Regions from separate parts of the Ligilactobacillus salivarius genome, predicted to be linked through region 1. Evidence: a T-box and tRNA genes for the amino acid it is inferred to sense, from the RefSeq annotation. Region 1 holds a T-box; the other holds one or more tRNA genes.

What was found. A T-box is a leader RNA that pairs with one kind of tRNA and senses whether it is charged. The one in region 1 lies ahead of tyrS (tyrosine--tRNA ligase), so its partner is inferred to be a tRNA-Tyr.
Region 2: it has a tRNA-Tyr gene. The T-box ahead of tyrS (tyrosine--tRNA ligase) is inferred to sense a tRNA for this amino acid. The anticodon was not compared.

What each region holds. Positions count from the first base shown of each region.
Region 1 covers NZ_CP117983.1:1,439,276-1,456,277, reverse strand. Annotated here, with positions in the region: gene helD (RNA polymerase recycling motor HelD) at 163-2,454, shown strand; gene PTA89_RS07085 (NADPH-dependent oxidoreductase) at 2,510-3,268, opposite strand; gene PTA89_RS07080 (ABC transporter ATP-binding protein) at 3,367-4,041, opposite strand; gene PTA89_RS07075 (ABC transporter permease) at 4,045-5,106, opposite strand; gene PTA89_RS07070 (TetR/AcrR family transcriptional regulator) at 5,122-5,628, opposite strand; gene PTA89_RS07065 (M15 family metallopeptidase) at 5,799-6,362, shown strand; gene spxB (pyruvate oxidase) at 6,479-8,287, shown strand; gene apf (aggregation-promoting factor) at 8,458-9,027, opposite strand; gene PTA89_RS07050 (exonuclease SbcCD subunit D) at 9,511-10,626, shown strand; gene PTA89_RS07045 (AAA family ATPase) at 10,623-13,724, shown strand; gene PTA89_RS07040 (metal-dependent hydrolase) at 13,752-14,339, shown strand; gene PTA89_RS07035 (Fur family transcriptional regulator) at 14,441-14,884, shown strand; T-box leader at 14,926-15,113, shown strand; gene tyrS (tyrosine--tRNA ligase) at 15,167-16,417, shown strand; gene PTA89_RS07025 (ketopantoate reductase family protein) at 16,487-17,002, opposite strand, start outside.
Region 2 covers NZ_CP117983.1:1,284,943-1,301,944, reverse strand. Annotated here, with positions in the region: rRNA gene PTA89_RS06490 (23S ribosomal RNA) at 1-2,265, shown strand, start outside; rRNA gene rrf (5S ribosomal RNA) at 2,342-2,458, shown strand; tRNA gene PTA89_RS06480 (tRNA-Gly) at 2,464-2,535, shown strand; rRNA gene rrf (5S ribosomal RNA) at 2,538-2,654, shown strand; gene PTA89_RS06470 (peptide MFS transporter) at 2,903-4,372, shown strand; tRNA gene PTA89_RS06465 (tRNA-Tyr) at 4,523-4,608, shown strand; tRNA gene PTA89_RS06460 (tRNA-Gln) at 4,612-4,683, shown strand; gene proC (pyrroline-5-carboxylate reductase) at 4,763-5,557, shown strand; gene PTA89_RS06450 (GntR family transcriptional regulator) at 5,573-6,271, shown strand; gene PTA89_RS06445 (WecB/TagA/CpsF family glycosyltransferase) at 6,344-7,078, opposite strand; gene PTA89_RS06440 (nicotinate phosphoribosyltransferase) at 7,230-8,696, shown strand; gene nadE (ammonia-dependent NAD(+) synthetase) at 8,716-9,543, shown strand; gene PTA89_RS06430 (Tex family protein) at 9,613-11,784, shown strand; gene PTA89_RS06425 (SprT family protein) at 11,777-12,214, shown strand; tRNA gene PTA89_RS06420 (tRNA-Leu) at 12,261-12,346, shown strand; gene PTA89_RS06415 (beta-ketoacyl-ACP synthase III) at 12,437-13,417, shown strand; gene PTA89_RS06410 (AEC family transporter) at 13,476-14,420, shown strand; gene PTA89_RS06405 (2,3-bisphosphoglycerate-dependent phosphoglycerate mutase) at 14,442-15,116, shown strand; gene PTA89_RS06400 (bacteriocin immunity protein) at 15,286-15,639, opposite strand; gene PTA89_RS06395 (C1 family peptidase) at 15,849-17,002, opposite strand, start outside.

The sequences.
Region 1 (17,002 bases):
GCTCGAGTGATTTATTTGTAGGTTAAATTAAATGATTTTTACTTTTTTATAAATTAAATAAAGGATAATAGTTATAAAAAATATTTGAAATTTGTTATAAACAGTTAAAAATGATACAATAGTATGACGAGTTTTTTGATAATTTGAAAGGGGTTGTTAAAAATGGCTCTTACTGAAAAAGAATTAGAACAAAAACATATGGATGATGTTGTTGCTAAAATAAAGCAAGCTGAAAAGAGACATCAATCTGAGATTAATAAGGTTGAACAAGATAGAAAAGACATTATGGATGATTTTAAAAATAATGTCAGAATTAAAACAGGCTCCTATGCTGGAATTATGGAAACTGGTCTAACTGTAAGACAACAGCAACAACTTTTGCAAGAACGCGAAAATAGTTGGCAACATGCAACACAGAGATTAGAAGTTCTTGAAAAGTTAGAGAAAAAGCCGTACTTTGCTAGAATAGATTTCACTGAGAATGATGGTAAGCAGGAATCTATTTATATAGGATTAGGTTCGTTTGCGGATACCCCAGACCATTTTATGATTTATGATTGGCGTGCTCCAATTTCTAGTATTTACTATGATGGTAAATTAGGAGAAGTAACATATGATACACCTGATGGCCCACAAACAGCAGTATTAACTCTAAAAAGACAGTTTATGGTAGAAGATGGCAAGATCATAACTTTATTTGACACTGATGAAACTGTTGGGGATCAAATGTTATTGGAAGTTCTAGACGAATCTTCTGACATTAAGATGAAGAGCATTGTTACTACGATTCAAAAAGAACAAAATAAGATTATCAGAGATACTAAGTCTGACTTGCTATTTGTTCAAGGTGCTGCAGGTTCAGGTAAAACATCTGCTGTATTACAAAGAGTAGCATATCTATTGTATCGTTATCGTGGAAATTTGAGCTCGAGTCAAGTGGTATTATTTTCACCAAACCAGTTATTTAATGACTATATTGATCAAGTTCTACCAGAATTAGGGGAACAAAATATGGTTCAAATGACTTACTATCAATATTCACAACGTCGTCTACCTAAGATACATGTAGAGACATTACAAGAAAGATTTGATGAAGATAATCAGCCATTAAGAAGAAAAATTTCAGCTTTAAAAAGTAGCTTAACAATGTTTAATGCGACAACTAATTATAGTGATTATTTAAATACTGCTGGAATGAGATTTAGAGATATAAAATATAATGGAGAAATCTTCTTCTCTAAAAAGGATATAAAGAAAATTTACTATAGTTTTAATAGTAATTACAATCTACGTAATCGTTTGTCTGCTACTAAAGAAAAACTTATTAAAATTCTGAATAGTAAGGTAGGAGAACTTGCTAAGCAAGATAGTGTTCAAAAACAAATACAAGATTTAAGTAGAGAAGAGCTCAATGAATTATATGGTGATGAGCCACGTAATTTTGTTAATGGTGATCAAGAGCTAAAATTCTTAGCCCGCAGTTACGTTATGAAACAATTACGTCCAGTTCAAAGAGCTATTGTACGTAATCGCTTTTTAAGTATTAATAAACAGTTTGTTCATTTCATGCGTAATATTCCAGAACTAGTTGATTTAGCAAAATTTGATTTAACTTTAGAACAGTGGAACGATGGTGTCGATATGACAATCAGTCGTTTGAAAAATCATAAATTAACAATAGCTGATGTAACTATTTACCTGTATTTGTATGATTTGATTACGGGAAAACGTGGCGAAGTAGATATTAAGCATGTATTTATTGATGAAATTCAAGATTATACAGCATATCAATTAGCATATTTAAAATTTGGTTTTCCACGTGCTAAATTTACAATGTTAGGTGATTTAAATCAGGCTATTTTCACGAAAGAAAACAGTCATACACTGTTGGATGAGCTAGGAACAATGTTTGACAAAGATAAAACAAAAGTTATTCAATTGACGCAATCATATCGTTCAACTCAACAAATAACAGACTTTACAAAAGAAGTATTAGTAAATGGAGAAAAGGTTACATCTTTTGCTCGCAAAGGACCATTGCCAACTATTACAATTGATAGCGATGAAGAAAAATTAGTTAATGATGTAGTTATGCAATTGCACAGAAATGATGCAGAAAAGATGACTACTGCAATTATTGGCAAAACATTAGCTGAATGTGAGAAATTGACAGAGGAATTGAAGCAAAAGGGTGCTCAAGTTACTTTAATTAAGACTGAAAACCAACGCTTAGTTCCAGGAACAATTGTGGTGCCAGCCTTTTTAGCAAAAGGACTAGAATTTGATGCTGTAATAATGTGGAATGCTAATAGAAATAATTATCATGATGAAAGTGAAAGACAATTAGTTTATACAATTTGTTCTAGAGCGATGCATAGATTAGATATATTCGCTGTTAAAGAATTAACACCATTAATGGACAGGGTAAATCCAGAATTGTATGAAATGTTATAAAAAAATTCCTGAGTACTTGATTGGAAATGTAAGCCAATCAGGTCTCAGGAATTTTTTAATTCCAAAGCATACCTTTAGAATGTGTTAATTCGAGAACTTCATCACGTTTGGTAACTTTTCGATTAAGATTGCTATTTTTGCCAATAATTTGTTGAGTGAAATTCTCTTTACGTGGGTTAGAGGTGCGACTTAAATAGTAATGTTCAACTTCTTTATCGTAATCTTCATAGTCTTGTGTAGACAGATTATCCTGATATTCATTTTCAAAGACTTTGAATGATAATGGTAAACGAGGCTTTTGCTGAATTTCTTCATCAGGGATACCTATTTGCAAACCTAAGGCAGGAATTACCATATCAGGGAGATTGAATAATTCATTAACAGCACGAATATCATTGCGAATGCTACCTAGAATTACGCCTCCTAGGCCTAAACTTTCAGCTGCAAGGTACATGTTTTGAACAGCTAAAGTAGCATCAGATAAGCCTTGAAGGTACAAATCCATTGTATGCAAGCGACCATCATCAAGGTTAGCTTCTTGGCGCAATTTTACATTGCGATGTAGATCGATTAAGAAGATAAAAAGTTCACCATTTTCAGATACTGGTGGTTGGTTACAAATTTCGGCTAACTTAGTGCGTTTGTTCTTGTCTGTAACATGAATAATAGAGAATTGTTGAAGAAACTGGCTACTTGCAGTATGATTTGCAACTTCATAAAGAGTATTTAAGGTTTCTTTATCAAGTTGTTGATTCTTGAAATGTCTAATAGAGCGATGATTAAGTTGCGTTTTAATAGTATCATTTAAATTCATTACGGATCTCCTATCTCTCTAGATAAAATATACATTTAAGTATAGCACCACAAAAAGAAACGCAACAAATGAAATGAATTGTTGCGCCTAATATTATATTATTTAGATCTTATTAAATTTCCATCATCTAATTGGTAAATTTCATCGGCAAATTTTTCTAATCTAATATCATGTGTGACGACAAGAATTGCTTTATTCTGGTCATGGGCTAGATTGGCCAGTAAACTACCAACTTCTTTAACTTTTACACTATCTAAAGCAGCTGTTGGTTCATCAGCTAAGATAATTTCAGGGTTGGTATATAAGGCTCGAGCAATAGCCACTCTTTGTTTTTGACCACCAGATAGTTGATCTGGATATTTATTAATCAAATTATCGATACCTAGTTTAATTAATAATTGATTCAATGCCTCCTTAGAAAGATTATTTACTTTTTTAATCTTATCAACTAAAGTAAATTGTTCAGCGACAGTTAAGTAAGGAACTAAGTTATAAGCTTGTAAAATAAAGCCAATTTGATTTAATCGTAAATTGTCACGTTCTTTAGCAGAAAAAGCACTAATATCTTTATCATTAATCATTACTTGTCCAGAATCTGCAGATTGAAGCCCACCAGCAATCGTTAAAAAGGTACTTTTGCCAGAACCAGATGGACCTAGGATTAAAATGAGTTTTCCTTTTTCAGCAGTAAAATTTAAATCACGTAGGACATGTACCTGAGCAGTATCTTTACCGAAATACTTATTAATATTTTTTAATTCAATAACAGACATTTTTTATCCTCCAATAACAGAAACAGGATCTACTTTAAGAACAATTCTGATAGGAATTAGTGAACCAAGAATTGCCATTAAAATTAATCCTAACGAGACGACAAACATAAAAGTTAGGTTAAAGGACATAGGAACAGTATTTGGAATTAAAAATGACGTTCCGATAGTTAAAAAGATACTAATTCCAAGACCGATAATAGTTAGTATTAGTGACTGATAAAAAGTAGCATTAACTAGAAGTTTAGCAGGACTACCTTGAGCTCTGAGAACAGCATAGTTGCCAATTTTTTGAATCGTGATTATATAAAGGAATACCGCAATGATAATTAAGGAAATAATCATCAAAAATCCAATCATAAAGATAAAAGTTGAATTCTGAGCAGAATATCCTGGTAACTTATTAATAACATCTTCAACTGTATAAAGTTTTAACGAAGTATCAGTATTTTTGATTGAATTTTTTTTAGAAACAATAGCACTTCCACCGAAATTAGATCCCATACCACGCAAATTTTGCCATGTTGTAGTAGTTCCATAAATAATAGGTGAAATATTAATTTTAGCATTATGAGTGAATCCAACAATTTTATATTTAGTACTATCTGAATTTAAGGTTAGATAATCTCCTAATTTATATCCTTTTTGTTTAAAAGAATCGTCAACCACAACTTCATGATTATTAGTAAATTTTCTACCACTACTTATTTTTAAGTCACGATTAATAAATTGTTCCTTCTCTAGTCCGATAAAAGAAGCAGATTGCTTTTCTTTATCAGTAGCTTTAGCAACAACTGTAGCCTCAGCAATAACAGCATTATTTTTGTTCTTTGTCAGTTTATTTACTTGTTCGGTAGTTAATAACGATTGACGTAAATTAGTATCAGAATCTTTATTAAGGACAACACTCTTTATTTTCCAACTATCAATAGCAGCAGTATTTTCTTGAGCAAGACCTAATGCAAGACTTGTTAGGATAAAGATTAAATAACTAATCAGGGCGATCATGGCAATGATTAAACCATAACGTAACTTTTCATGTTTGATTTCTTTTAAAGCGAGAAACATACAATATCATTCCTTTCAATTTTCCAAAAGCTTTGTCAAAACTACGTAAAGTTGTTCCAGATATTTATCTTGTTTATCAGGAGAACTCATACTTTCTCTAATTGTTGCATGACATAACTCAGCAACTGCCCAAACTAAAGGGGAAACGTCAGGAGACATTGGTTTGGCAGGAATATGATGTTCGTTATGTAAGATATGCATCCTTATTAAGTCATAATATTTACTTTTTTGAGTATTGGTCAAAAAATCACGAGTTTGCTGAACGTAAGCATCGGCTGTTTGATCACTCTTAGAAATAAAAGGAGTATGAATATCTTTCATTGCTAACTTATAAAGAAAAATATATGCATCAGTTAAATCAGAAAAATATTTATAAAAGGCACCACGTGCGATCTCAGCTTCTTTAACAATTGGTGCAACCTGAGCTTTGCTCAAAGATACTTTTGAAAATTCATGGAGTAAGGCAAGAATAATTGTGTTTTTCTTTTTTTCAGATAAATGTTCAAATGTGGATGAAGGCATAAATTATCATTCCTTTGATTTAAATTAATTAGTGACACGGTGTCAACTTTACAAAAAGTATCATATACCAAAAGTGACACGGTGTCAACTTTAAAATGATTTATAAGTTAAAAAGTAGGAAGAGAAAATAATAGATCTATAAGTTATAATTTAAGACAGAGGTGATTTAGATGGATAAAAAATTAACAGGATTTACTAATATTCAGAAATTAGATCCAGATATTATTGTTGATCTAAAATATGCGACAGAAGATAATTTTACAGGCAAAGTAATTTATGATTTTACTACTGCTATAGCTAGAACTGGAACCGTATACAAACTAGCTGAAGCAAGTGCAATTGTAAAGAAACAAGGATATAGATTGAAAGTATGGGATGCTTATCGTCCTGTAAAATCTCAGAAAAAATTATTTGAAGTTTATCCTGATCCTAAGTTTGTGGCTGAACCTAATCCAAATTTCAGCCATCAAAAAGGTGTTACATTTGACTTAACTTTAACTAATAATTTAGGAAATGAAGTAGAGATGCAAACTGGATTTGATGATTTCTCTGAAATGGCTGCTAGAAAAGCACCAAGAACCCCTGAACAAGAGAAAAATTATAAGATCCTAAATGATGCGATGCTTGAAGCAGGATTTGTAGGATATGAAAATGAATGGTGGGATTACCGCGATAGTCAAATGGATGAATATGAACCTTTAGATGCTGATCCTAATGAATATAAAATAAAATAAAAAAAGTTGCACAAAACACTTGAACTAAAAGTAAGTAAGTAGTACACTATAAAACGTAATCGAAAAGAAAACGTTTGCAATGTATAATTTAGATTTGTTTTATGGAGGTTCTATTTATGACTGAAAAGAAAATTGCAGCAAGTGTTGCTATGTTAAAAGTTTTAGAAGCATGGGGAGTTAAGGATATTTATGGTTATCCAGGAGGTTCTTTTAACTCAACAATGAAAGCGCTAGATATTGAAAAAGAAAATATCAATTATGTTCAAGTTAGACATGAACAAGTAGGTGCTTTAGCTGCAGCTGCTCACGCAAAATTAACAGGACAAATAGGTGTAACTTTTGGTTCTGCTGGACCTGGTGCAGTTAATTTATTAAATGGACTTTATGATGCTAAGGAAGATCATGCACCTGTTTTAGCATTAGTAGGACAAGTTCCTCATACTAATATGAACTATGATTATTTCCAAGAATTTCCTGAAGTTCCAATGTTCCAAGATGTAGCAGTATATGATCGTATTGTAATGACACCGGAAAGTTTACCTTATGTTGTTGATAAAGCAATTCGTGAAGCTTATAAGAATAAAGGTGTAGCAGTAGTTGTAATTCCTAACGATTTTGGATATGTAGAAATTCCAGATGTAGACTATGCATCTACTACAATTCTAGATAAAGCTGAACCTAAACCAGCACCAACAGATGAAGAAGTTGACAAGTTCTTAGAATTAGTTAAGAATGCTAAACGTCCTATTTTCCATGTGGGTTCAGGTATTAAAGAAAATGCTGATAAGTTAATAGAGTTATCTAGAAAATTACAAATTCCGGTAACAATTACAGGTTTAGCAAAAGGTTCTGTTCCTGATGACTATGAAGGTAATTTAGGTACATTAAACCGTGCTGCTTCTAAAGCTGCAGATGAAGCATTTGCAACAGCAGATTTAGTAATTGCTTTAGGTGCAGATTTCCCATTTGCTAACTTGGTATATCGTACACATGACTTTAAGTTTGTACAAATTGATAATGACAGATCCCATTTTGGTAGACATCATTTCTTAGATCTAGGAATTTGGTCAGATTCAGGAGAATTCTTGGCAAAAGCTTTAGAAAGAAGTGAAACTGCTCCAGAAAGTGCATTCTTTAAAGCAAGTGTTGCAGCTATGAAAGATTGGAAAGAATATCTTAACAAGTTAATGTATAAAGAAGAAGGTCCACTTTCATTTGAACAAGTGTACCGTGAAATTAATCGAATTGCTGAAGAAAATGCTGTTTTTGGCATTGATACAGGTGATAATATTATCAATAGTTTCCGTTTCTTAGACTTTAAAGGCGATAAAAAGTGGACAATTTCTGCATTATTTGCAACTATGGGATACGGAGTACCTGCAGCTATTGCTGGTCAATTAGCTTATCCAGATCGCCAAGTATTCAATATTTCTGGTGACGGAGCTTTCTCAATGGTTATGCAAGACTTATTGACTGAAGTTAAATACAATTTGCCAGTGATCAACATTGTAACTTCTAACCAAACACTAAACTTTATTAAATCAGAACAAGATGATATTTTTGAAATGAATCATTCTGGTATTGATTTAGTAGATGCTGACTATGCTAAAATTGCAGAAGGAATGGGAGTAAAGGGAATTACAGTGAAGACTCTTGAAGAACTTCCTGCAGCATTTGACGAAGCATTAGCTACTACAAAGGCTGGTCGTCCAGTATTAATTGATGCTAAGATTACTGATAAGCGTGGAATTCCGGTAGAAGAACTAGAATTACATGTTGAAGATGGTAAATTTGTTGAAACAATTTCTGCTGCTTATCAAGCAACACATGCTGAAAAGACAGTAGAAGATTTCTTCGCAAGTTATGATGGTGCTGAATTAAAACCTTTAACTGCATATTTTGAAGAATATGGCGTAGAAGTTTAATTAAAATCAATTAGCCAATCTAAATTTATTATAAGAATCTCCTTAGGCGTCGACATTGGAATAAATGTTGATGCCTTTTTATTATGCTGATTTTTGGCAAAATAAAAAGTCCCAATCTAAGAGGATTGAGACTTAAAAATTAATTTCAATATAGTAATTGTGGCTAAATCTTAGTACCAGCCGTTAGATAACCAGTGAGATTGAGCAGCTGACCAAGAACCATAACGACTAGCTACGTATTGATCTGCAACACGTTCTTGGTTAGCAGGGGAGTAATCTCCACCTAAGTAAGAAGCAGATAATTGATATCTACCAATGTATTGACCATTACGAGCGCCATAATTGCCACCAGATTCACGAGCAGCAATCCATTCCTTAGCAGCTTGTTCGTTACCAGAAACATTGGATGTGTAATTAGAAGTTGTATTGTAGTTTGTAGTAGCTTGTTGTGAACTTGCAGCTGGAGCAACTTGTTGACTTTGTTGATCTTGAGCTGCTTGTTGGTTGTTATCTGCTTGAGTAGCTTCACCAATTTCAAGTTTTTGACCAACGAAGATTAAGTTAGCATTTGATAATTTGTTTGTGTTAACAATAGCGTCAACAGTTGTATTGTAATCTTTAGCAAGTTTTGAAACTGTATCACCTGATTTAACTGTAACTGTATCTGCGTTTGCAACTGCTGTGGAAGCAAAGACACCTGTTAATGCTGCGGCTGATGCGATAACTGCTGTTTTTTTCATATAAAATATTCACTCCTGTAAAAAATTCTTATTTAAAATCTAAATCTTAGAATAATATACATAGCTTAATAATTTGAATAAGTTCTCCTATGTATCAACGCTTATAAGTATAAAAAAATAATATAACAGGCATATAGCATATAAATTACTTTTTTCGATGATTATGTAATATTTTGTAATATTTTAGACTATTTAATGATCTAAATGTTGATATAATGGGAATTACAAAAAAATATAAAGTACTGAAAAATGTAACAAAAAAAGTAAAAAATATCCAGAAATTATTCATAAAAATCGAAATATTGATAAAACTTTGGTTATTTTACGAAGATATTACTTAGTATAAGAAGTTGTTACGAGAAAAATTAAAGAGATTTTTTAGGATTGAAAGTAGTGTGTAAAAAAATTAAATTAACTACTACTTTTTTTATTACCACTATAATATGGTAAAATTAATATAAAACTTATGTTCGGAGGGGTAATATGAAATTTTTACATACTGCAGACTGGCATATAGGAAAAAAACTACACAATTTTGACTTGAATTATGAAGAAGATGACGCGTTTAAACAAATTGAAAGAATTGCAGAGGAAGAAAAGGTTGATGCAATTATTATAGCTGGTGATTTATATGATAGATCATTACCAAGTGAAGAAGCAGTAAAAAGTGTAAATGAAAAATTAAAGAGGCTAAATCTGGTTGATAAGTATCCTTTATTAGTTATAAGTGGGAACCATGATTCAGCAACAAGATTAAATACTGGTAGTGAATGGTTTAAAGCTACAAATTTATTTTTAAATACAAAAATTTCTGGAGCATTTGAACCAGTAGAAATAGAAGACACACAATTTTTTCTCTTACCATATTTTGAACCACAAGAGGTAAGAAATTATTTTGACAGACAAAATTTGAAAAATGTTCAAGAAGCGATGCAACTTATTGTAGAAAAAATAAAAGAAAAGTTTAAACCTAACATGAAACATGTGTTGGTTGCACATTTTTTTGCTGCTGGAAGTACACAAACTGATTCTGAGACTAATGTTATGGTCGGTGGTTTAGACGCCATTCCAACTTCTTATTTGAATGATTTTGACTATGTTGCGTTAGGACATTTACATGATGCAAGAGCAAGTCAAGCAGAGACTATAAAATATAGTGGATCACCTGTAAAATTTTCAGTGTCAGAAGCGACATCTCAAAAGGGTGTTTGGATTGTAGATACTGAAAAAATAGCACCTAAATTTGTTCCATTAGTTCCAGTTCATGAAATAAATGTATTAGAAGATTCATTTGACAATTTAATTTCTCCATCGGTATATGAAAAGTATTCTAAAGAAGACTATTATGCCATTAGATTGACTGACACTAAGGTTATTCCAGATGTGATTAATAAATTAAGAAATTACTATCCTAAGATCTTAGAATTGAGGCGTGTTGGTGAAATTCAAGAGCTGAAAGTAGAAGAGAATAAAGAAAGAGATTTAACTGATCCCATGAAATTAGTTAGTGACTTTTTTACTGAAGTTACAGGTGAGAAATTAACTTCAAATCAGCAAAAATGGGTAGAAAATGCATTAAAGGATGTGAATAAAAAATGAAACCATTAAAGTTAAGAATGAAGTACTTTGGACCATATATTGATGAAACCATGAATTTTACAGAGTTTGATAATACACCTTTATTTTTAATCAGTGGAAAAACAGGTAGTGGGAAAACAACCATTTTTGATGCTATGAGTTTTGCTTTATTCGATCATACTTCTGGCGATGAAAGAGACGCTAAGCAGATGAGATCTGATTTTGCTACACCTAATGATGCAACTGAAGTGACATTTGTATTTGAGCATAATGGAATAAAGTACACAGTTATTCGTAGCCCCAAAATGAATTTAGCTAAAAAGAGAGGAAATGGAACTAGAGATATTGAGGCTTCTGTAAAAGTAAAATATATCAATAAAGAACAAGAAAATATCGAGATTACTAAAAAAAATCAGGCAGATAAATTTTTACGTGACTTAATCGGCTTGGATGCACAGCAGTTTACACAAATTGTTTTATTACCACAAGGAAAATTCAGAAATTTCTTGAATGCTAATAGTGCTGATAGAGAAAAGATATTAAGAAAATTATTTGGAACGAGTCTATATCAAAAATGGACAGAGAAAATCCAAGAACAAGCAAAAGTCAATGAAAGTGAAAATGAAAAGTTAACAACACAAATACAAACAATCCGACAACAAGTAGAAATTGAAGATAATGATGAAATTAATGACGAAGAATGGATAGTTAAAGTTAATAACCAAATTGAAGAAAAAAAGAAAAAACAAGAAAAAGTAAATAACGATATAACTATCAGTCAAAAGCAACTTGATAACTTGGTTGAGACTTATCAAAATGAAAAAGTATTAGCAGATAGTATTAAGCAAAAAGAGGACAATATACATAAACTACAATCTCTAGAAAATAATCAAGATAAGATTGAATTAAAGAAAATTTACGCTTATAAATTGGCTTGGTATCAAAAAAATCAACAAATATTTAACAATAAAACTGATTTAGAATTACAGATAAAAGAAAAAAGTGACAAATTGGTATTACTAAATCAAGAAAGTAAATTTTTAATTCAAAAACATGAATCTGCAAAAATAGAAGCCCAAGAGCTAGAAAAGCAACAAGAAAATATTGAGAATCTAAAAAATAAGATTTCAACATTAGAAGTAAAATTACCAATTTATCAAGATGTAAAAGTAAATCAAGAAAAATTGGATAATTTGGATAAGAATCATCAAGATACTAAAAATAGGCTTGATAATTCAGTAAAAGAACTAGAAAAACAAAAAGTAAGCTATAATGATTTAGAAAAAAAACTAGCTAAGTTAGAAAATTTAGATGAGAAACAAGTTGAGTTGGTTAATGAGAATAATAAATTAACTAGACTGAGCGAAAAAATAGATTTAGTAGATCATTTAGATAGTGAGATTGAATCAAAGAAATTACAAAAAGAAAAATTAGAAAAGAAATATCAAGAACAGGAAGAATTAGTACAAGAAAGTACAGATACTGAAGAAAAGTTAAATACTTTGTGGATAAAAAATCAAATTTACTTTCTTGCTAAACAATTAGCACCAGGAGAACCTTGTCCAGTATGCGGATCTAAAGAACATCCATTACCAGCTAAAATAGATGAATTGGAACAAGTAACTGAGGAAGATGTAAAATTAGCGAATAAGAAAGCTGAAATTGAAAGATCTAAAGCAAAAGAATTTAAGTTAAGACTAACATCTATAACAGACGAAATAACAGAATTAGAACAAAATAAAAAAGAAAGCATAGATAAAATAATACTTGATTTTGAACTAGGGGAAAAACATTCTTTATTAGAACTACAAGAAATATTTCAGATTAAAAATGATGAGTATCAGAAAAAAGCAAAAGATCTTGAAAATAAAGTTAGCTTGAGAGAAAAGTTAAAAGGTGACAGTCAATTAATAAAAAATGAAATAGCTAATTTAGAGAAAGAAAAAGATAAATTAAAAGAACAATATGACGATGTATATTATCGCTTAAAAATGACTGAAACTACTTTACAAGAACAAAAAAAGCAGTTGAATCCTGAATTTAATGATGTAAAACAGGTTGAAGAATATATTACAGATGCTAAAAATAGAGTGGAAGATTATCAAGCAAGTAAGGATAAAATTACTAAAGAACTTCAAGATACTAAAGCAGAATTAATTAAAGTTCAAGCTGATATTGATAGCAATGACCAAGAATTAGAAAGTAAGAAAAAAGGGTTAAGTAAAATTAATAAAGAAATAACTACATTAATAGAAAATAGTGAGATTAATTTAGAAGAAATAGCTTCCTTAGCTAAGGATCTAGCACGATTAGATTCTATTAATAATGAAATTAATAGTTATGAAAAACAAATATTAATAGTAAAAACAAAAATATCGGAATTGGACAAAACAATTAATAATAGAGAAATGCCAAATTTAGTTGAACGTAATAGTGTGATTGCTGATAAAAGAAAAGAACTTCTAACATTCCAAGCAGAATTTAGTGATATTACAACGGAAATTAACCATATACAAAAAATAAAGCAAGAAGTAGAACAATTACTGCAAGAACAAAAAGGAAATTATAAGTTAATGGCAGAATGGAAACAATTATCAGATGTAATGACTGGTAAAAGTGCTACTAAGTTGAGTTTGGAAAGATATGTGCTACAAATGTACCTTCAAAGAGTGTTAAATGTTGCTAATGGACGTTTGAAAGAATTAACTCAAGGAAGATATAGTTTCCAAATAAAAGATGAAAAAGGTAGTTATAGTAGTAATACAGGATTAGAGATTAATATATACGATGATAACGCTGGGAAAGTTAGACCAGTTCAAACTTTATCAGGTGGTGAAAGTTTTATTGCTGCTTTAGCTCTAGCACTAGCTTTAGGTGAGGTTATCCAAGCTAATGCTGGTGGAATATTTGTGGATGCTTTATTTGTAGACGAAGGATTTGGTTCCTTGGATAGCGATGCATTACAGATAGCATTGGAAGCCTTGCAGACGATTGAAGGAAAAAATAGAATGATAGGGATTATCAGTCATGTTAAAGAATTGCAAGAACAAATACCATTCCAAGTAAAAATATCTAGCAATTATGGAAAAAGTAAGATAAGTTATAGAAAGGATTTCTAAATAAAAGTACATTAAAGAGGAATAATAATGCAGGCGAAGACTCATATTACAACAACTTTAGCATTAGGATTACCCTTGATGTCGTTGACAAATGAATTAACACTCGTAAATGTTGGAGTATTAGCAGTAGGAAGTTTATTACCAGATATTGATCATCCAAGTTCTTATCTTGGAAAGAGGCATAAAATGGTAAGTGGTGTAACTAATAAAGCTTTTGGTCATCGCGGTATTACACATTCTTTGCTAGGATTTATCTTGATAGGTATAATAGTCAAATTTATCCAAAAACAATATTTGACTGATAGGATTGAAAATATTGTGTTTTGGTTAATGTTAGGATATTTACTTCATTTGTTAGAGGATAGTTTTTCTCAAAGAGGCGTTAAGTGGTTATATCCTTTTACAAAATCAGGTTCGTCATTTGGTGGAAAATTTGCATTTTATAAAACTGGTCAATTAAGTGAATATTTAGTGATGGGTTTCATGTTGTGCTTATTACTAATGGAAGTACGTCTTTTTTGGCTAGGAAATTTAAACCGTCTTTTACCTGGTGTAGTGGCGGATATATTAAAAACATTGATATTAAAAGTGCAAGATATTTTAAATAGTTATTAAAAATTTAATACAATATATTGCTAGACATAATTTGATTTTTGTATCATAATAATGTTAGAGAAATTAGTTTATAAAAGTTATAAAGTGGAGGAGGAAACCGTATGAATAACCAGGAACAATTAATGATGGCTGCAGAAAAATTAAAGAAGCGTCATATTAAGAATACTCCACAAAGACAAGTAATTTTAGCATACTTAATGTCATCTAAGGAGCATCCTTCAATTGAAATGATCTATTCATATGTTAAGGAAAATGGCTTTAGCGTAAGTTTGGCAACTGTTTATAATACATTAGAGTTATTTATGGACAGAAAGTTAATTATTGAAGTAACGCCAGACAACGAAGGACATATGCGATATGATTATTTTGCAGAACCACACTATCACGTTATTTGTGTAAACTGTAATAAAATTATCGATGTACCTAATGATGAATATGTAAAATTAGAAAAAGATGCGGCTGAGAAAACAGGCTTTAAAGTCTTTAATAGTCAATATGAGGTCTATGGATTATGTCCAGAATGCCAAGCTAAGATAGCTGATTAGCTATTGACTTTATATGAAAGTTATCATATTATTAATGACATATTAAAGTGATGAAGTAGATTAGTAGATTTGATAGTCAATTTTTAAGAGACTTGATGGTGCTGTGAATCAAGATAAACTATCAATCGAATTACACTATGGAGCTTGTTCGGGTCATTCCGATAAAGATGACAGAGTGGCTTTTTAAGCAATCTGGGTGGTAACGCGGAAATAATTTTTCGTCCCTAATGTTATTATTAACGTTAGGGACTTTTTTATTATCAAAAGAATGGAGTGTATCTAATGAATATTTTAGATGAATTAGCATGGCGTGGTGCGATTAACCAAGTTTCTGATGAAGAAGGGTTAAGAAAATTATTAGATAAAAAGTCAGTAGGTTTATACTGTGGGGTCGATCCAACTGGAGATAGCCTTCATATCGGTCATTTAATTCCATTTATGATGTTAAAGAGATTCCAAGAAGCTGGACATCGAGCACATATCATCATTGGTGGGGGTACAGGTTCAATTGGTGATCCTTCAGGAAAAAAATCTGAACGTGTACTACAAACAATGGAACAAGTTCACCATAATGAAGAAGCTTTAACTAAGCAAATGAAGTATTTGTTTGGAAAGGATAATATCACAATTGTGAACAACCGTGATTGGCTTTCTAAAATTGATTTATTAGGTTTCTTACGTGACTATGGTAAGTTATTTAATGTAAATACAATGCTTAATAAAGAAGTTGTTGCAAGTCGTTTAGAAGTAGGTATTTCATTTACTGAATTTACATACCAAATTCTTCAATCTATTGACTTCCATCATTTATGGAAGAATAATGATGTTCAACTTCAAATTGGTGGAGCTGATCAATGGGGAAATATTACATCTGGTATAGATTTAATTCATAAGATGGAAGGTAGCGAGGCTGAAGCTTATGCATTGACTATCCCATTAATGTTAAAAGCTGATGGAACTAAATTTGGTAAAACAGCTGGTGGAGCAGTATGGTTGGATCCTGAAAAGACAACACCTTATGAATTCTACCAATTCTGGTTAAACCAAGATGATAGAGATGTTATTAAATACTTGAAGTACTTTACATTCTTATCTCAAGAAGAAATTGCTGACTTAGAAGAAAAAGTTAAGACTCAACCAGAAAAACGTGAAGCTCAAAGAAGATTAGCAGAAGAAACTGTAGAATTTGTACACGGAAAAGAAGCAGTTAAGGAAGCTGAACACATTTCTGCAGCATTATTCTCTGGTGAAGTTAAAGACTTAACAGCAAGTGAAATTGAACAAGGATTTAAGAACATGCCAAGTGTAGAAGTAACTGCTGAACCTAAGAACATCGTTGAATGGCTTGTAGATACTGGAATTGAAAGTTCCAAGCGTCAAGCTCGTGAAGACGTGACAAATGGTGCAATTAGAATTAACGGAGATAGAATTCAAGATTTAGAATTCACAATTAATCCATCTGCAGAATTTGATGGTAAATTTGTAATCGTTAGACGTGGTAAGAAGAAGTATTTCTTGGCAAGAGTAAAATAAGATAATATAAAAAGTGTATCTCTTATCCGAGTTGAAATTGGATTGAGATACACTTTTTTTAATTATTAATTATTTTTCACGTAATTTTTCTTGACGAGTATGTTCTGCTAGATGAACTAAGTTTGTTAAGAAGGCATGTGTTTTAGCTTCGTAATTATGTTTACGTCCAAGTTTTACTAAATATCCGTTGATGTAATCTACTTCAGTAGGGCGATTTTTACTCATATCTTGATACATTGAAGGATAATGGAGTGGATTAGCAACTTTACTTACATAGTTGACAGTAGCCAATTCTTCTTCTCTAGTTTGTAGCATTTTTACGCCATCGCGCTCACAAACGTCATAAGCTTCGTCAATTAATGCACGGGATAGTTCATCTGCCTTTTCGAAATTAGCATATTCTCCCATAGTTATTTCAAATAAAGTACATAACGTATTGACCACTGAGTTAAATACAACTTTAGCCATAAGAGTACCTCTGAAGTTTGTAGTCAAAGTAGGATTTATATTGGCTTTTTCTAATTCAGCTACAACTTTATGTGTCATTTCATCAGGTTTCTCTGTGTAGTTAGCTAAATTCATAGA
Region 2 (17,002 bases), 150 kb from region 1:
GAGGAAAGTCCGGAGCCGTAGCGAAAGCGAGTCTGAATAGGGCGAGATAGTACGTTGACGTAGACCCGAAACCAGGTGACCTACCCATGTCCAGGTTGAAGGTGCGGTAAAACGCACTGGAGGACCGAACCCGTGTATGTTGAAAAATGCTGGGATGAGGTGTGGGTAGAGGTGAAATTCCAAACGAACTTGGAGATAGCTGGTTCTCTCCGAAATAGCTTTAGGGCTAGCCTCGGAGTTAAGAATCGTGGAGGTAGAGCACTATTTGGACTAGGGGCCCGTCTTGGGTTACTGAATTCAGATAAACTCCGAATGCCACAGATTTATATCCGGGAGTCAGACTGCGAGTGATAAGATCCGTAGTCGAAAGGGAAACAGCCCAGACCACCGATTAAGGTCCCAAAATATGTGTTAAGTGGAAAAGGATGTGGAATTGCATAGACAACTAGGATGTTGGCTTAGAAGCAGCCACCATTTAAAGAGTGCGTAATAGCTCACTAGTCGAGTGATCCTGCGCCGAAAATGTAACGGGGCTAAACACATTACCGAAATCGTGGATGTACCGTAAGGTACATGGTAGGAGAGCGTTCTAAGGACGGCGAAGCTAGACCGTAAGGACTGGTGGAGTGCTTAGAAGTGAGAATGCCGGTATGAGTAGCGAAAGATCAGTGAGAATCTGGTCCACCGTATGACTAAGGTTTCCTGGGGAAGGCTCGTCCTCCCAGGGTTAGTCGGGACCTAAGCCGAGGCCGAGAGGCGTAGGCGATGGATAACAGGTTGAGATTCCTGTACTGGTTAAACTTGTTTGAACAATGGAGGGACGCAGGAGGCTATCGATGCGTACTGTTGGATATGTACGTTCAAGCAACAAGTCTGTAGATGAGTCAAATGCTTATCTACTTAAGGATAAGTTGTGATGAGGAGCGAAATTTAGTAGCGAAGTGAGAGACGTCACACTGCCAAGAAAAGCTTCTAGTTAGAGTTTAATCACCCGTACCGCAAACCGACACAGGTAGTCGAGGCGAGTAGCCTAAGGTGAGCGAGAGAACTCTCGTTAAGGAACTCGGCAAAATGACCCCGTAACTTCGGGAGAAGGGGTGCTGAGCGCAAGCTCAGCCGCAGTGAATAGGCCCAGGCGACTGTTTATCAAAAACACAGGTTTCTGCAAAATCGTAAGATGAAGTATAGGGGCTGACGCCTGCCCGGTGCTGGAAGGTTAAGAGGATGGGTTAGCGTAAGCGAAGCTCAGAATTGAAGCCCCAGTAAACGGCGGCCGTAACTATAACGGTCCTAAGGTAGCGAAATTCCTTGTCGGGTAAGTTCCGACCCGCACGAAAGGCGTAACGATCTGGGCACTGTCTCAACGAGAGACTCGGTGAAATTATAATACCCGTGAAGATGCGGGTTACCCGCGACAGGACGGAAAGACCCCATGGAGCTTTACTGTAGCTTGATATTGGGTGTTTGTACAACTTGTACAGGATAGGTAGGAGCCGTAGAAGTCGGAACGCTAGTTTCGATGGAGGCATTGGTGGGATACTACCCTCGTTGTATGAACACTCTAACCCTCGCCGGCAATCACGGCGGGAGACAGTGTCAGGTGGGCAGTTTGACTGGGGCGGTCGCCTCCTAAAAGGTAACGGAGGCGCCCAAAGGTTCCTTCAGAATGGTTGGAAATCATTCGCAGAGTGTAAAGGCATAAAGGAGCTTGACTGCGAGACCTACAAGTCGAGCAGGGACGAAAGTCGGGCTTAGTGATCCGGTGGTTCCGTATGGAAGGGCCATCGCTCAACGGATAAAAGCTACCCTGGGGATAACAGGCTTATCTCCCCCAAGAGTTCACATCGACGGGGAGGTTTGGCACCTCGATGTCGGCTCATCGCATCCTGGGGCTGTAGTCGGTCCCAAGGGTTGGGCTGTTCGCCCATTAAAGCGGTACGCGAGCTGGGTTCAGAACGTCGTGAGACAGTTCGGTCCCTATCCGTCGCGGGCGTAGGAAATTTGAGAGGATCTGTCCTTAGTACGAGAGGACCGGGATGGACATACCGCTGGTGTACCAGTTGTTCCGCCAGGAGCATCGCTGGGTAGCTAAGTATGGATGAGATAAACGCTGAAAGCATCTAAGTGCGAAACTCACCTCGAGATAAGATTTCCCATTACGTAAGTAAGTAAGATCCCTGAAAGATGATCAGGTAGATAGGATGGAAGTGGAAGTGCTGTGAGGCATGAAGCGGACCATTACTAATCGATCGAGGACTTAACCAAGTAGAGAAAACGTGAGTTTTCGGTGAAAGAGATAAATGATATCTAGTTTTGAGAGAATAAAATCTCAAGTAAATAGTGCGGTGATGATGGCACGAAGGATACACCTGTTCCCATTCCGAACACAGAAGTTAAGCTTCGTAACGCCGAGAGTAGTTAGAGGAACGCCTCTTGCGAGGGTAGGAAGTCGCCGTGCAGTATGCGGAAGTAGTTCAGTGGTAGAACACCATCTTGCCATGGTGGGGGTCGCGGGTTCGAATCCCGTCTTCCGCTTATGTAGTAATGATGGCACGAAGGATACACCTGTTCCCATTCCGAACACAGAAGTTAAGCTTCGTAACGCCGAGAGTAGTTAGAGGAACGCCTCTTGCGAGGGTAGGAAATTGCTATATAGATTTAAGGAGCAGATATGCTCCTTTTTTTAATACCATAATATTTTAATTAGTAAATAATAAATATGCAAAAATATATTTTCATATTCATTAAAAAAATCTTTAAAATATTAAGGATATTGACCTTTTTATTAAGGTAACTTATAATTATATATGTCGTTATTTTTAATTTTATTCAAAATTAATTATAAAAAAGACAAAGTGATGTATAAAAAATTACATCACTTAAGTTTGGAGGAATTTAATTTATGAATTCAGAATCAATGGACAAAGCTTTCTTTGGTCATCCTCGTGGATTATCAACTTTGTTCTTTACTGAAATGTGGGAACGGTTTAGTTACTATGGTATGCGTGCCATTTTACTATTCTATATGTACTATTCCGTATCCGATGGTGGTCTAGGAATTGATAAGACCACAGCTGCTTCTATCATGGCTATATATGGATCGCTTGTATACTTATCTAGTGTTATTGGTGGTTTCATAAGTGATAGAATTTTAGGAAGTCGCCGTACAGTATTTATCGGTGGTGTATTAATAATGCTAGGTCATATTGCATTATCAACACCATATGGTAAGGGAGCTTTGCTCTTATCAATTATCTTGATTGTTTTGGGTACTGGCTTATTAAAACCTAATGTATCAGAAATGGTTGGTAGTTTGTATTCTTCAAATGACCCTCGTAGAGATGCTGGGTTTAATATTTTTGTTTTTGGTATTAACGTTGGTGCCTTGGTTTCACCAATTGTTGTTGGGCAATTAGGATTTAACGTTAACTTCCATTTAGGTTTTTCTTTAGCAGCTATTGGTATGTTCTTTGGTTTATTACAATATTGGTTAGATGGTAGAAAATACTTATCGAAAGATAGTTTATATCCTACAGATCCAATTGAATCTGATGAATTAAAAGGTTTACTTACAAAAACAGTTATTGGTATTGCTGCAATTGCATTAATATTAATAATTATGAATTTATTGAATGCACTAAATATTACTAATATTATCAATTTAATTTCTATTATTGCTGTATTAATTCCAATTTACTATTTTGTGTTAATGCTAAGTAGTAGAAAAATAACTAAGGTAGAACGTTCACGTGTATTGGCATATATACCTTTATTCATTGCCTCAGTTTTATTCTGGTCAATTGAAGAACAAGGTTCAGTTGTTTTAGCTTTATTTGCTGGTGAACAAACAAGATTATCATTGTTTGGATTCCACTTTGCACCTAGTTTATTCCAAAGTATGAATCCATTATTCATTATCATCTACGTACCATTCTTTGCATGGTTATGGGTAAAATTAGGAAGCAAACAACCATCATCACCAATGAAATTCTCAATAGGTTTATTCTTCGCAGGGTTATCATTTATGTGGATGATGTTACCAGGAATGTTATTTGGAACTGATAAGTTAGTTAGCCCATTCTGGTTGATTATTAGTTGGGCTTTAGTAATCATTGGTGAAATGAATATCTCACCAATTGGATTATCAGTAACTACTAAATTGGCACCTAAAGCATTCCAATCACAAATGATGAGTATGTGGTTCTTAGGTGATGCTGCAGCACAAGCTATCAATGCACAAATAGTTAAATTGTATAGTCATGGTACAGAAGTTATGTATTATGGTGTAGTTGGTGCTATTACAATTGCATTTGGTATTATTTTGTTATTCTTTGTACCTAAGATTGAAAAGTTAATGTCAGGTGTTTTATAAAATTAGTTTAGAAGAGTCTAGTAAATATGCTAGACTCTTTTTTACTGGAATAAAAAAATTATTATTTTTTTTGAATATTCTCTTGCTTTTTTATCAAAAAACATGTATGATAATTAAGTCGGATATGTGATGTACATATTCAAGAAATATGGAAGGGTAGCGAAGTCTGGCTAAACGCGGCGGACTGTAAATCCGCTCCTTCGGGTTCGGTGGTTCGAATCCACTCCCTTCCACCATATTGGGGTATAGCCAAGCGGTAAGGCAACGGGTTTTGATCCCGTGATGCGCTGGTTCGAATCCAGCTACCCCAATTCTAGCGCAGATCATGTTGATGATTTGCGTTTTTTTATTACATTTATTATTACTGTAAAGCAAAGGATGGTTGAGATTATGAAGATTGGTTTCATAGGTGTAGGAAATATGGCAAAAGCCATAATTGAAGGTCTAATGAGTAAGGGTGTAGAAGCAAAGAATATTTTTATTCATAGCGCACATAAATCCAATTATGAAGTATATAGTCAAGAAACTGGAGTATCTGCTTGTGAAAGTAATAGTGAAGTTATTGAAAAATCAGATGTTGTTTTCTTAGCAGTAAAACCAATTGTAGTAGAAAAAGTTTTAAAAGAAGTAAAAGATTCAGTTCTAACTCACGATCCAGTCTTAGTATCTGTTGTAACAGGTGTATCTGTAGCTGAGTTAGAGGATATACTAGGAAGTAAAGATGTAAAAATAGTAAGAACAATGCCTAACGTTAATGTAGAGATAGGTGAAGGAATGACAGCTTTACATAAGAATGATAATGTAAGTGATGAAGATTACCAGCTTGTAAAAGAATTATTCGAAAAGATAGGTAAAGTTGCAGATATTGAAGAAAAAGACTTTAGTACATTTGTAGCTTTAGCTGGAAGTTCCCCAGCCTTCGTGTACTTCTTTATTGATAGTTTAGCACGATCAGGTGTTAAATATGGATTAAATAAGCAAAAAGCAACTCAAATAGCTGCACAAGCCGTTTTAGGAAGTGCATTAAAAGTGTTGAAATCAGATAAAACACCATGGGAATTAGTAGATGATGTTTCCTCTCCTGGTGGAACAACAGTAGCTGGATTATTAGCAATGGAAGAAGCAGGTTTTATGACTTCTATTGTTAAAGGAGTAGATGCAACAATTTCAAAAGATAAGGGATAGAGAGGGGGATATAAGATGGTATCACCTGTTTATATACAGATTCATAATCAAATAAAAAAAGATATAGAAGCTGGTAAGTGGAAAATAGGAGAAAAGATTCCATCAGAAAGAGAACTAGCTGAAAATTTTTCTGTTAGTAGAATGACTTTACGTCAAGCTATTCAAACTTTAGTGGACGAAGGAATCCTTGAGAGAAAAATTGGCTCAGGAACTTTTGTAGCAAGAAAAAAAGTTCAGGAAAAAATGTCTGGAATTACGAGTTTTACAGAAATTACAGAAGCTCAAGGGAAAGTACCAACTAGTAAAACCGTCTCTTATTTAATTACTATTCCCTCACTAAGTGAAAGTGAAAAATTGAATTTAGATGATAATCAGAAAGTCTTAAGGATGGAAAGAATTAGATTTGCTGATGATGTGCCTATTTGTTTTGAAGTGGCCACAGTACCATTAGAATTGGTAAAGGATTATGACAAAACTCAGATTACTTCATCTTTATATAGAACTCTAGAAGAAAATGGGTTAATTATTGGTCATGCTCAACAAACGGTATCTGCTATGTTAGCTTCAGAAAGAATAGCGGACTTTTTACAATTAAAGAAAGGTGATGCTATTTTAAGGTTAAGACAAGTTTCTTTCTTACAAGATGGAAGTCCTTTTGAGTATGTACGTACCCAATATGCAGGTGATAGGTACGAATTTTATTTAGAAAAATAGTGTAGCAATAAAATAATGGCTTAGAATCAATGTTGTGAGTAACATGATTTTAAGCCATTTTTGTATACTAACTTATTTTTTTAAGAATTTTTCTCTGTATATGAGTAACATGTATTTAGGTAGAGCCATCATTCTAATTATTCGTTGAGGTTCTTGAAGAAGACGATAAAACCATTCTAAATGGTGTTTTTGCCAAAAAATTGGTGCACGTTTTGAGTATCCGGCTAGGACATCGAAACTACCACCGACTCCCATCCAAATAGAATCAGAAATATGGCGATACTTGTTAATAAAAAATTCTTGCTTAGGAAATCCTAGTGCTACAAAAATAATATCTGGGTTACTATTCTTTATTGTTTCGACAATATAGCTATCATCTTTAAAATAACCATCATTGATTCCAGCAATATGGATTCCTGGGTAAGTTTCCTTAATTTTTGAAGATAATGTCTGTGCAACTTCAGGTTTAGCACCTAAAAAATAAATTTTCATATGTTCTTGATTTGCCCAAGAAAGTAGTGAAAGCATAGTATCATAACCTGTAACTCTTTCAGGAAGAGGCTTTTTAAGAATTTTAGCCCCTTTAATAATTCCAATGCCATCAGCAACAACATAGTCTGCAGAATTTATAATACTAGCATATTCTTTATCTTTTCTAGCAGCAAGTACAATCTCAGGATTAGCAGTAACTACAAAACGATTCAAGTGAAGATTAGAGTCAGTTTTTAATTGATCTACAAACTGCTTGTTAGTTATTGACAGAAAATTAATTCCTAAGATATTTACGAGTTTTGATTTATTAAACATAGAATCCTCTTTCAAATAGAATTTAAATTAATTATACAATATTTTTAGACGATATTTACTAAAAGTGATAAAATAAAAGTTAAATTAGTAATTCGTACATTTTGTATGAAAATATAACCCAGTTCATAGTAACTGAGGAGGACATAGAGTTATGAAAAAAACATTACCAGATGATAGTTATACTTTACATACTGATTTGTATCAATTAAATATGATTGAGACATATTGGAGAAAGGGTATTGACCAGAAAAAAGCAATTTTTGAAGTTTTCTTTAGAGATTTGCCTTTTGATAATGGTTATGCTATTTTTGCTGGTTTGGAACGACTTGTTTCCTATATCAATAAGTTGAAATTTACTGAGACAGATTTGGAATACTTACGGGATGAAGTTGGTTACAAAGATGATTTTATTGATTATCTTAGAAATTTCAAATTTACTGCTACAATTCGTTCTGTTGTTGAAGGAGAAGTCGTTTTTAACAAAGAACCATTAATTCAAGTTGAGGGTCCTTTGGTAGATTGTCAGTTAGTTGAGACTGCTATTTTAAATATTGTAAATTATCAAACTTTGATAGCAACTAAAGCTGCTAGAATTCGTTCTGTTGTTGGAAATGATGCTTTAATGGAATTTGGTACTAGACGTGCTCAAGAACTAGATGCAGCCATCTGGGGAACAAGAGCAGCTTATATTGGTGGTTTTGATGCTACAAGTAATGTACGTGCAGGAAAGATTTTTGGTATTCCTGCTAGTGGTACCCATGCTCATGCACTCGTACAAGCATATCGTAATGATTATGAAGCATTTAAAGCATATGCAACTACACATAAAGATTGTGTATTCTTAGTAGATACATATGATACATTGAAGAGTGGTGTTCCAAATGCTATCAGAGTCGCTAAAGAAATGGGCGATAAGATTAATTTCTTAGGTGTAAGAATAGACTCTGGTGACATGGCTTATATATCTAAACGTGTGCGCGAACAATTAGATGAAGCAGGATTTAAAGATGCTAAAATATATGCTTCAAATGACCTAGATGAAAAAACAATCATGAACTTGAAAATGCAAGGTGCTAAGATTAGTGTTTGGGGTGTAGGTACTAAGTTAATAACAGCTTATGACCAACCAGCCTTAGGTGCGGTATATAAGATGGTAGCCATTGAAGATGAAAATGGTGAAATGGAAGATACTATTAAGATTTCAAGTAATGCTAGCAAGGTTTCTACACCTGGTCGTAAGCAAGTATGGAGAATTAATAAGAAGGCTGATGGAAAGTCTGAAGGAGATTACGTTGCTTTATGGTATGAAGATCCACGTAATGAAGAAGAATTATACATGTTCCATCCTCAATATACTTATATTAACAAGAAAGTCAAAGATTTTACTGCAAGACCTTTATTAAAAGATATTTTTGTTGATGGTGAACAAGTATATGACTTACCATCCTTGAATGAAATTAAACAATATGCCCATGAAAGATTGGATAGTTTGTGGGAAGAATATCGTCGAGAATTGAATCCACAAGAATATCCTGTTGATTTATCTAAAGATTGTTATGATAATAAGATGAAGATAATCCATGATATTCATGAAAAAATTAATAGTGGTAAAATTTAAAAGAGAAGAAGGTTTAATTATGCGCCCTTTACAAGAGAGAATTATCAATGAATTGAAAGTAAAGCCAGAAATTAATGCGGAAGAAGAAATTCGTCGTTCAGTAGATTTTCTAAAAGATTATTTGAAAAAACATCCATTTCTAAAAGCATTAGTGTTGGGAATATCTGGTGGACAAGATTCTACCCTAGCTGGAAAGTTATCTCAAATGGCGATTTCTGAATTGCGTGAAGAAACAGGCGACGATGCTTATCAATTTATTGCTGTACGATTACCTTATGGAGATCAAGCTGATGAACAAGATGCTATGGATGCAATTGAATTTATGCAAGCTGATAAGACTGTTAGAGTAAATATAAAACAAGCAGCTGATGCAATGGTTCAAAGTATCGAAGAAAATGGACTTGAAATTAGTGACTTTAATAAGGGTAATATTAAGGCACGTGAAAGAATGATTGCTCAATATGGAATTGCTGGTGCTGTTTCAGGAGCAGTGGTAGGTACAGATCATGCAGCTGAAGCAATTACAGGTTTCTATACCAAGTATGGTGATGGTGGTGCAGACATTACTCCACTTTGGCGTTTAGATAAACGTCAGGGAAGAGCGATGTTAGAATTATTGAATGCACCTGAACATTTATACAAGAAAGTTCCAACTGCTGATTTGGAAGAAGATAGACCAGCCTTACCTGATGAAGTTGCCTTAGGTGTTACTTATAACGATATTGATGATTATCTAGAAGGTAAAGAAGTAGCTGATAATGTAGCAGAAAAAATTGAAAATTGGTTCTTAAAAACAGAACATAAACGTCATATGCCAATTAATGTATACGATACATTTTGGAAATAGATGTTTTTTAAAAGTTAGGTAAGTTCTAAGACAAGCCTAACTTTTTTATTATGAGAAAGGAAAGTATCGATGGATAAAAAAGTTTTAAAATTAACTAATGCTGAATTAAAGTATAATCCTAAAAAAATAGAAAAAGTAATTGAATTGCTAGAAGAAGGAAATACTATTCCTTTTATAGCTAGATATAGAAAAGAACTAACTGGAAGTTTAGATGAAGTCCAATTAAGAGAAATCCAAGTAACTTATCAAAGAAATGAAAAGATAGAAACACGTAAGAGTGAAGTTCTTAAGAAAATTTCAGAACAGAATAAACTTACAGAAGATATAAGAAATAAAATAAATAATGCAAGTACTCTTCAAGAGGTCGAAGATATTTATTTACCTTATAAGAAGAAAAGAAAAACTAAAGCACAAAAGGCAGTTGCAAATGGATTAGAACCATTAGCTAAGTGGTTATTGAGAGTAAATAGCGATGCGCCAATGGTAGAAGCTAAGAAGTATCTTAATAAAGAAGTACCTGATGAAGAAGTTGCCTTAAATGGTGCTGTTGATATTTTAGCAGAAGCATTTGGTGAAGAAGCACAATTAAGAGATTGGGTGCGAAAGCAAATGTCTAGAAAAGGAGTATTAATTGCTAAGGAAAAAGATAGTAAGAAAGATGAAAATGGTACCTATGAAGATTACTATGATTTCGAACAAGTAGTGTCTAAATTAACATCATATCGAATTCTAGCAATTAACCGCGGTGAAAAAGAAGGAATTTTACGAGTAAAAATAAGTACAGATGACGATTATGCGCTAAGATATTTACATTCTAGAATAATTGGTAGTAAGAAAAGTACAAGTAATGACTATGTAGAAATGGCATATACTGAAGCGTATAAAAAATTTATCAAACCTGCCATTGAAAGAGAGCTTCGAGCAACTTTAACTGAAAAAGCTGAAAATGAGGCTATTAAAGTTTTTGGTGAGAATTTGTACAATTTATTAATGCAAGCTCCTTTGAAAAATAAAATTATTTTAGGAATGGATCCAGCATTTAGAACTGGTTGTAAATTAGCGATTATTGATGAGACTGGGAAATTTTTAGTTAAAGATGTGATTTATCCACATGAAAAGCATAAAGGCGAGAAACCAAATCCTGAATTAAGAAAAGAAGCTGCTGAAAAATTAGAGACATTGATAAATAGATATAATGTTGACATGATAGCAATTGGGAATGGTACAGCAAGTCGAGAATCAGAAAAATTTGTAGCAGAAGTTTTAAAGAAGATAGATAAAGAAGTATATTACGTAATTGTAAATGAATCAGGAGCTTCTGTATATTCAGCAAGTGAAATAGCAAGAGATGAATTCCCGAATTTTAACGTAGAAGAACGTTCGGCTGTAAGTATAGCTCGAAGATTGCAAGATCCTTTAGCAGAATTAATAAAGATTAATCCTGAATCAATTGGTGTGGGACAATACCAGCATGATTTACCACAAAAGCAACTAGATAGCGAAGTTGAAGCGACTGTTGAAACTGCAGTTAATAAAGTTGGTGTGAATTTGAATACAGCTAGTATCCAATTACTAACCTATATTTCTGGATTGAATAAAACAACAGCTCAAAATATTATTCTTTATCGTGAAGAAAATGGAAAATTTCAAAATCGAAAAGAGTTAAAAAAGGTTCCTAGATTAGGTCCTAAAGCTTATGAGCAGGCGGCAGGCTTTTTAAGGATTATTGATGGGAATGAGTCTCTAGATAATACAGATATACATCCAGAAAGTTACACGCTAGCAGAAAAATTGATAAAGGATCTAGGTATTACTAAAGAAGATATGGGTACTAACACTATAAACGATAAGTTAGCGAAATTTAATGTTGAAAGATATGCAATAGATAATGAATTAGAAGTAATAACTGTTAAAGATATTGTAAAAAGTTTGATGAAACCAGGGCGCGATGGTCGAGAAAGTATGCCAATGCCTTTATTGAAATCAGATATTTTAAAAATAGAAGATTTAAAAGCAGGAATGCAACTAGAGGGTACGGTAAGAAATGTTGTTGATTTTGGAGCATTTGTTGATATTGGTGTAAAACAAGATGGACTAGTGCATTTATCAAAACTAAGTAAGAAATATGTTTCTAATCCACGAGATGTAGTTGCGGTAGGACAGATAGTTACTGTTTGGGTTGAAGATGTTGATCTAAATAGAAAGAGAATTCAATTAACAATGGTAAATCCAAATGAATAATAGAGAACTATTAGAACTAACTCGAAAAATTTCTAATTCTTATTTTAATAGAGAATTTAAGCACGAAATAAAGTTTAATAGTAGGTTGAGGACAACTGGGGGACGGTATTTTTTAAGTAATCATAATATAGATATTAATCCTAGGATGTTAACAGAATGTGATATGGATACTTTGATAGGTGTCATTAAACACGAACTATGCCATTATCATCTCCATATTAATGGTTATGGGCATCAGCATAGGGATAAAGATTTTAAAATATTATTGAAAAAAGTTGGAGGTTTAAGATATGCTCCAACTTTAAAGGCAAGCTATAAAGATATTTATGTTTGCCAAAATTGTGGAAAAAAGTATTATCGACAAAGAAAAATAAATACTAGCAAATATGTATGTTCTCATTGTCACGGGAAATTAAAATTAATTGAATAAGCACTTGCTAAATAGGGTTAAACTTGATATAATTATCTCTGTTGTCGCGGGTATGGCGGAATTGGCAGACGCGTCAGACTAAGGATCTGGTGGGCATTATTGCCCGTGATGGTTCGAATCCATTTACCCGCATACAGAGGTGAGCATAGGAGTCTATATTGGCTACTATGCTTTTTTATTTTATAATATATTTTGATGACTAAAAATAAAGTGAGGTTCTTTATGAATAAGGGAATAAAAATGGTATCTATAGCAGGTTACCTACCTGATAATGTTGTGACAAATGATGACTTGAGCAAAATTATGGAAACATCTGATGAGTGGATTCAAAGTCATACAGGTATTAAGCAAAGGTACTATGCTTTTAATGAAAATACGTCAGATTTAGCTACTGAAGTAGGAAAAAAACTTCTAGAAAGAGCAAATCTTAAGCCAGAGGACATAGATTTGTTAATTGTATCAACTATCTCTCCAGATGCAATTACACCATCTACAGCAGCTATTGTAGAGAAGAAGTTAAATTTAAAGTCAGCTTTTGCCTTTGATATTTCTGCAGCTTGTGCTGGGTTTATCTATGCTTTAAGTACAGCCCATAAATTTTTAGTTTCAGGTTTATATCGTCGAGCAATGGTAATTAGTGCTGAAACAAATTCTAAAATGATGGATTTTAAGGATAGAACATCAGCTGTTTTCTTTGGCGATGGTGCTGCTGGAATGATTGTAGAGGCGACTGATGATGAAAAAGAAAACATTTATTTATCTGAGAAATTGGTTACGGTAGGAAATGAGGAAGTTATTCATAGTGGTAGAATTACTCCTCTTAAGGAAATATCTAGTGATAATTATCCAAGTATGGACGCTTTTTATCAGAATGGAAGAGAAGTTTATAATTTTGTAACAACAGATATAGTTAAGCATATTAAGGAGTTTTTAGAGACAAATAAAGTGAACTCCAAAGATTTATCGTATGTTGTAACTCATCAGGCTAATTTACGATTGATAGAAATTATATCAAAAGAGATTGAAGTTCCTCTAAATAGGGTGGCGACTGATGTTAAGGAATGTGGTAATACTTCTTCTGTTGGAATACCATTAGCCTTGGCTAGAAAGTTTGAAGATGAAAATATAACAGGTAAAGTTCTATTAACAGGTTTTGGTGCTGGTTTAGCTTATGGATCTATTCTTTTAGAATTTGGTGAATAATTGATGATAATTGTATGTTATACTATTCATTAATTAAGGATAGAGAAAGAGTGATTAGATGGCAGTATTTTTCCAGAGTATCTCCGGTGTATTAGTAATCTTGGTAATGATTGCTGTGGGATATTTTTTAGAGCAAAAGGGATGGTTTGATGATAAATCAACCAAATTAATTGCTAAAATCGTTACCCAAGTATCATTACCTTGTTATATGTTGGGGACAATTGTTAGTAAATTTTCAGCTAAAGAATTATTACGAATGATACCTGATTTGAGATTCCCGGTAATTTCGATGTTAATTTTGATGGGAATTGCTTTTGCCGTTGTTCATATTTTTAAAATCCAGGATAAACATGCGGGTTTATTTACTTCAATGTTTTTTAACTCTAATACAGTTTTTGTAGGTTTACCGATTAATATGGCCTTATTTGGTAATAAAAGTATCCCCTATGTATTAATTTATTATATGGCTAATACAACATTTTTTTGGACAATTGGTACTTACTTAATCCAAAGAGATGGTGATAAGAAAACAGCTTTTGATTTAAAAAGAACATTAGGTAAAATATTTTCACCTCCATTGTTGGGATTTATAGTTGGGGTTATCTTTGTATTGTTAAAAGTGAAATTACCGACATTTGTTAACTCAGATTTATTATATCTAGGTAATTTGACAATACCATTGTCTATGATTTTTATTGGTATTTCAATTTCTAAAGCAGGACTTAATAGAATCTCTATTGGAAAAGATAATCTTTTGTTGTTATTAGGGAGATTTATTTTAGCTCCTCTAATGATGTACATACTAGTTACACCTACTAATATTCCTTTGTTAATGAAGCAAGTATTTATTTTACAAGCAGCGATGCCAGTTATGACGAATGCTCCTGTTGTAGCTAACTTATATGGAGCAGATTCGGAATATGCAGCTGTAATGGTTACAGAAACCACGTTAACATCATTAATTGTTGTTCCAATATTGATGGTAATAACGCAAAATATCTGATAGATAAGAGAGTGATGAATTTTGGTTAAGCTTGTATTGCTTAGACATGGGGAAAGTACGGCTAATGAGGCAAATATTTATACTGGTTGGTCAGATGTTCCATTGACAATTAAAGGTTGTGAACAAGCTAAAGTTGCAGGAAAAAAATTAAAAGAAGAAAATATTACTTTTACTAAAGCTCATACTTCTTTGTTAGAGAGAGCTATAAAAACGGGAATGATTGTATTAGATGAAATTAATCAGTCATGGATACCACTTGAAAAGACTTGGAGATTAAACGAACGTCATTATGGAGCATTGAGGGGATTAAATAAAGAATTTACAAAGCGTAAATATGGAAAACACCAAGTTGCTTTATGGAGACGATCGTTTGATACCGTTCCTCCTATGTTGGATGAAAGGATAGAAGAACCTAAATATAAGAAATATCCTTCTACAATTATTCCACGTGCAGAAAGTTTAAAGGATGCTTACAATCGAATACTACCATATTGGGTTGATGAGATAGCACCTGAGTTATTACATGGAAATAATCAAATTGTGATTGCTCATGGAAGTACGTTAAGAGCAATGATTAAATATATTGAAATTATTAGCGATGAAGGAATTGATGGCGTAGAAGTTGCTAATGCTGAACCAATTATTTATGAATTAGATAATAAACTTCGAGTAATCTCAAAGAAAATATTAAAATGAAAAATTAATGTGAATATTGAATATAGTTGACTAATTTTTTGTTGTTAGGAAAAAAGCTCTATGAGGAACTAGTAGTTTTCATAGAGCTTTTTATACTTAGAAATACAAAAAGACAACTTCATTAGAATATGAAGTTGCCCTAGTATTAACGATAATTAAAATTCTTCAATTAATGACGAGGAATTTCTTCGAAAATGCTATAGAATTGAGATTTAGCAGAGTAGTCAGCCATATAGACACCATTTAAACCAGCTCTTTGTCCCAAGACGCCAATATCAGCAATTAATTTTTCTTCATTAGTTGGAAAGTGAATTCGTCCAGCTAAAGCTACACTACGAATGTAATTAACCAATCGATTAAGTAATGCTTCAGGATTTTTAGTTTCAGGTAATTTACGATAAACTTGTGCTAAAACATCAATAATATCTAACAATTCAGATTGTTTTTTTTCATAATTATTGAGTATCCCTAATAATTCTTTGATATCAGTTTGTGCTTGATTAATAAGTTTTGTTCTTTCCATAATTATACTATACCTTGTTTGCAGTGAAATAGCAGTTGCTGTATTTAATCTACAGCCTTTATGTTTGTATGTGATATTATTGCTAAATCACTTTTATTTATCTCTATATTAATGATAAGAGATAGAATTAAAAATATGTAATAAGGTGATTAAAAAGCAATCACCTTAGTTGTTGTCAAATAATTTCTTAAATGACTATTTAAGTTAAACTAAGCTAATGAACCCATTGGATCCCATGGAGCTAAGACTTTAGGTTCTTCAGTAAGAACTTTTTGTAATTCTTCAGGTAAGAATTTCTTGTTTACAACAACTTGATAACAATATTCTTCCATCCAGTTATTACTCATAACGAAGAATCCTTTAGTACCAACTTTATCTCCCCATGAGTTTTCAACTTTCCATTTAGTTGGAGTGCCATTAACTAGATCTACACCAGTTAATACCATAGCGTGAGTCATTAAACTTTCACTATAATCTAAGCGTTCAGCTTTAGACATTGAAAAGTCAACATCGAATAGTTCATCTTTGTGATACAATTCAGTATCCATGATACCTTTCTTACGATCAGATTCTTGACCAACATCACAACCAAACCAAACACTTTCACCAGATTCAAGTTGCTTAATTGCTACTTGACGGAAGGTGTTCATATCAACGTTTAAATGTCTTACTTCACGTTCGCCTAGGACATTACCAAGCATTTCGATAGTGTACATATGATTATATGGCTTGTCATCAGTAGGTGCGTTAATAATTGATACATAGTCGTCAAGATTCCAATTTACGTATTTTTCAAAGAAAGTTTGAGGAGTTAAATCTTGATCGATATGATAGTTATTATCAGAATCACGATATTCAAAGTCAAAATTAACAGGTGGTTCACCCAATGTATAAACTAAGATACGATAAATTTCAGCAAGTTTCTTTTCCTTGAAAGAAGCGACTTCTTCAAAACTAGCGTTACTATTAACTAATTCACGTAAATCAACAGCATCCTTACGCAATTTTAGATTAAGAGTAGAATTTAATTCATTTGATTTTGAAGAATTATAACTTTCAGGCATTACACTCTTAGGAACTACACCATATTTTCTGATAATTGCAGTAATCATATCCCATTGACCACCATCTTGTTGAGGTGTTGTCATTAACCAAGATACTTTACGATCAGAAGTTGGAAGAGAAGCTGTTTTAATAACATTTTCATAGAAATAATTGGATTTTTCTAGCTTATCCCAGAAAAATGTATAACTTTGAGATAGTTCAAAGTCCTTAGCTACACCAAAACGATTCTTTAAATCATGGCGCATAGTATTAAGAGCAGCAAACATCCAGCAACGGCCAGATTGTTTTTGGTTTGCTA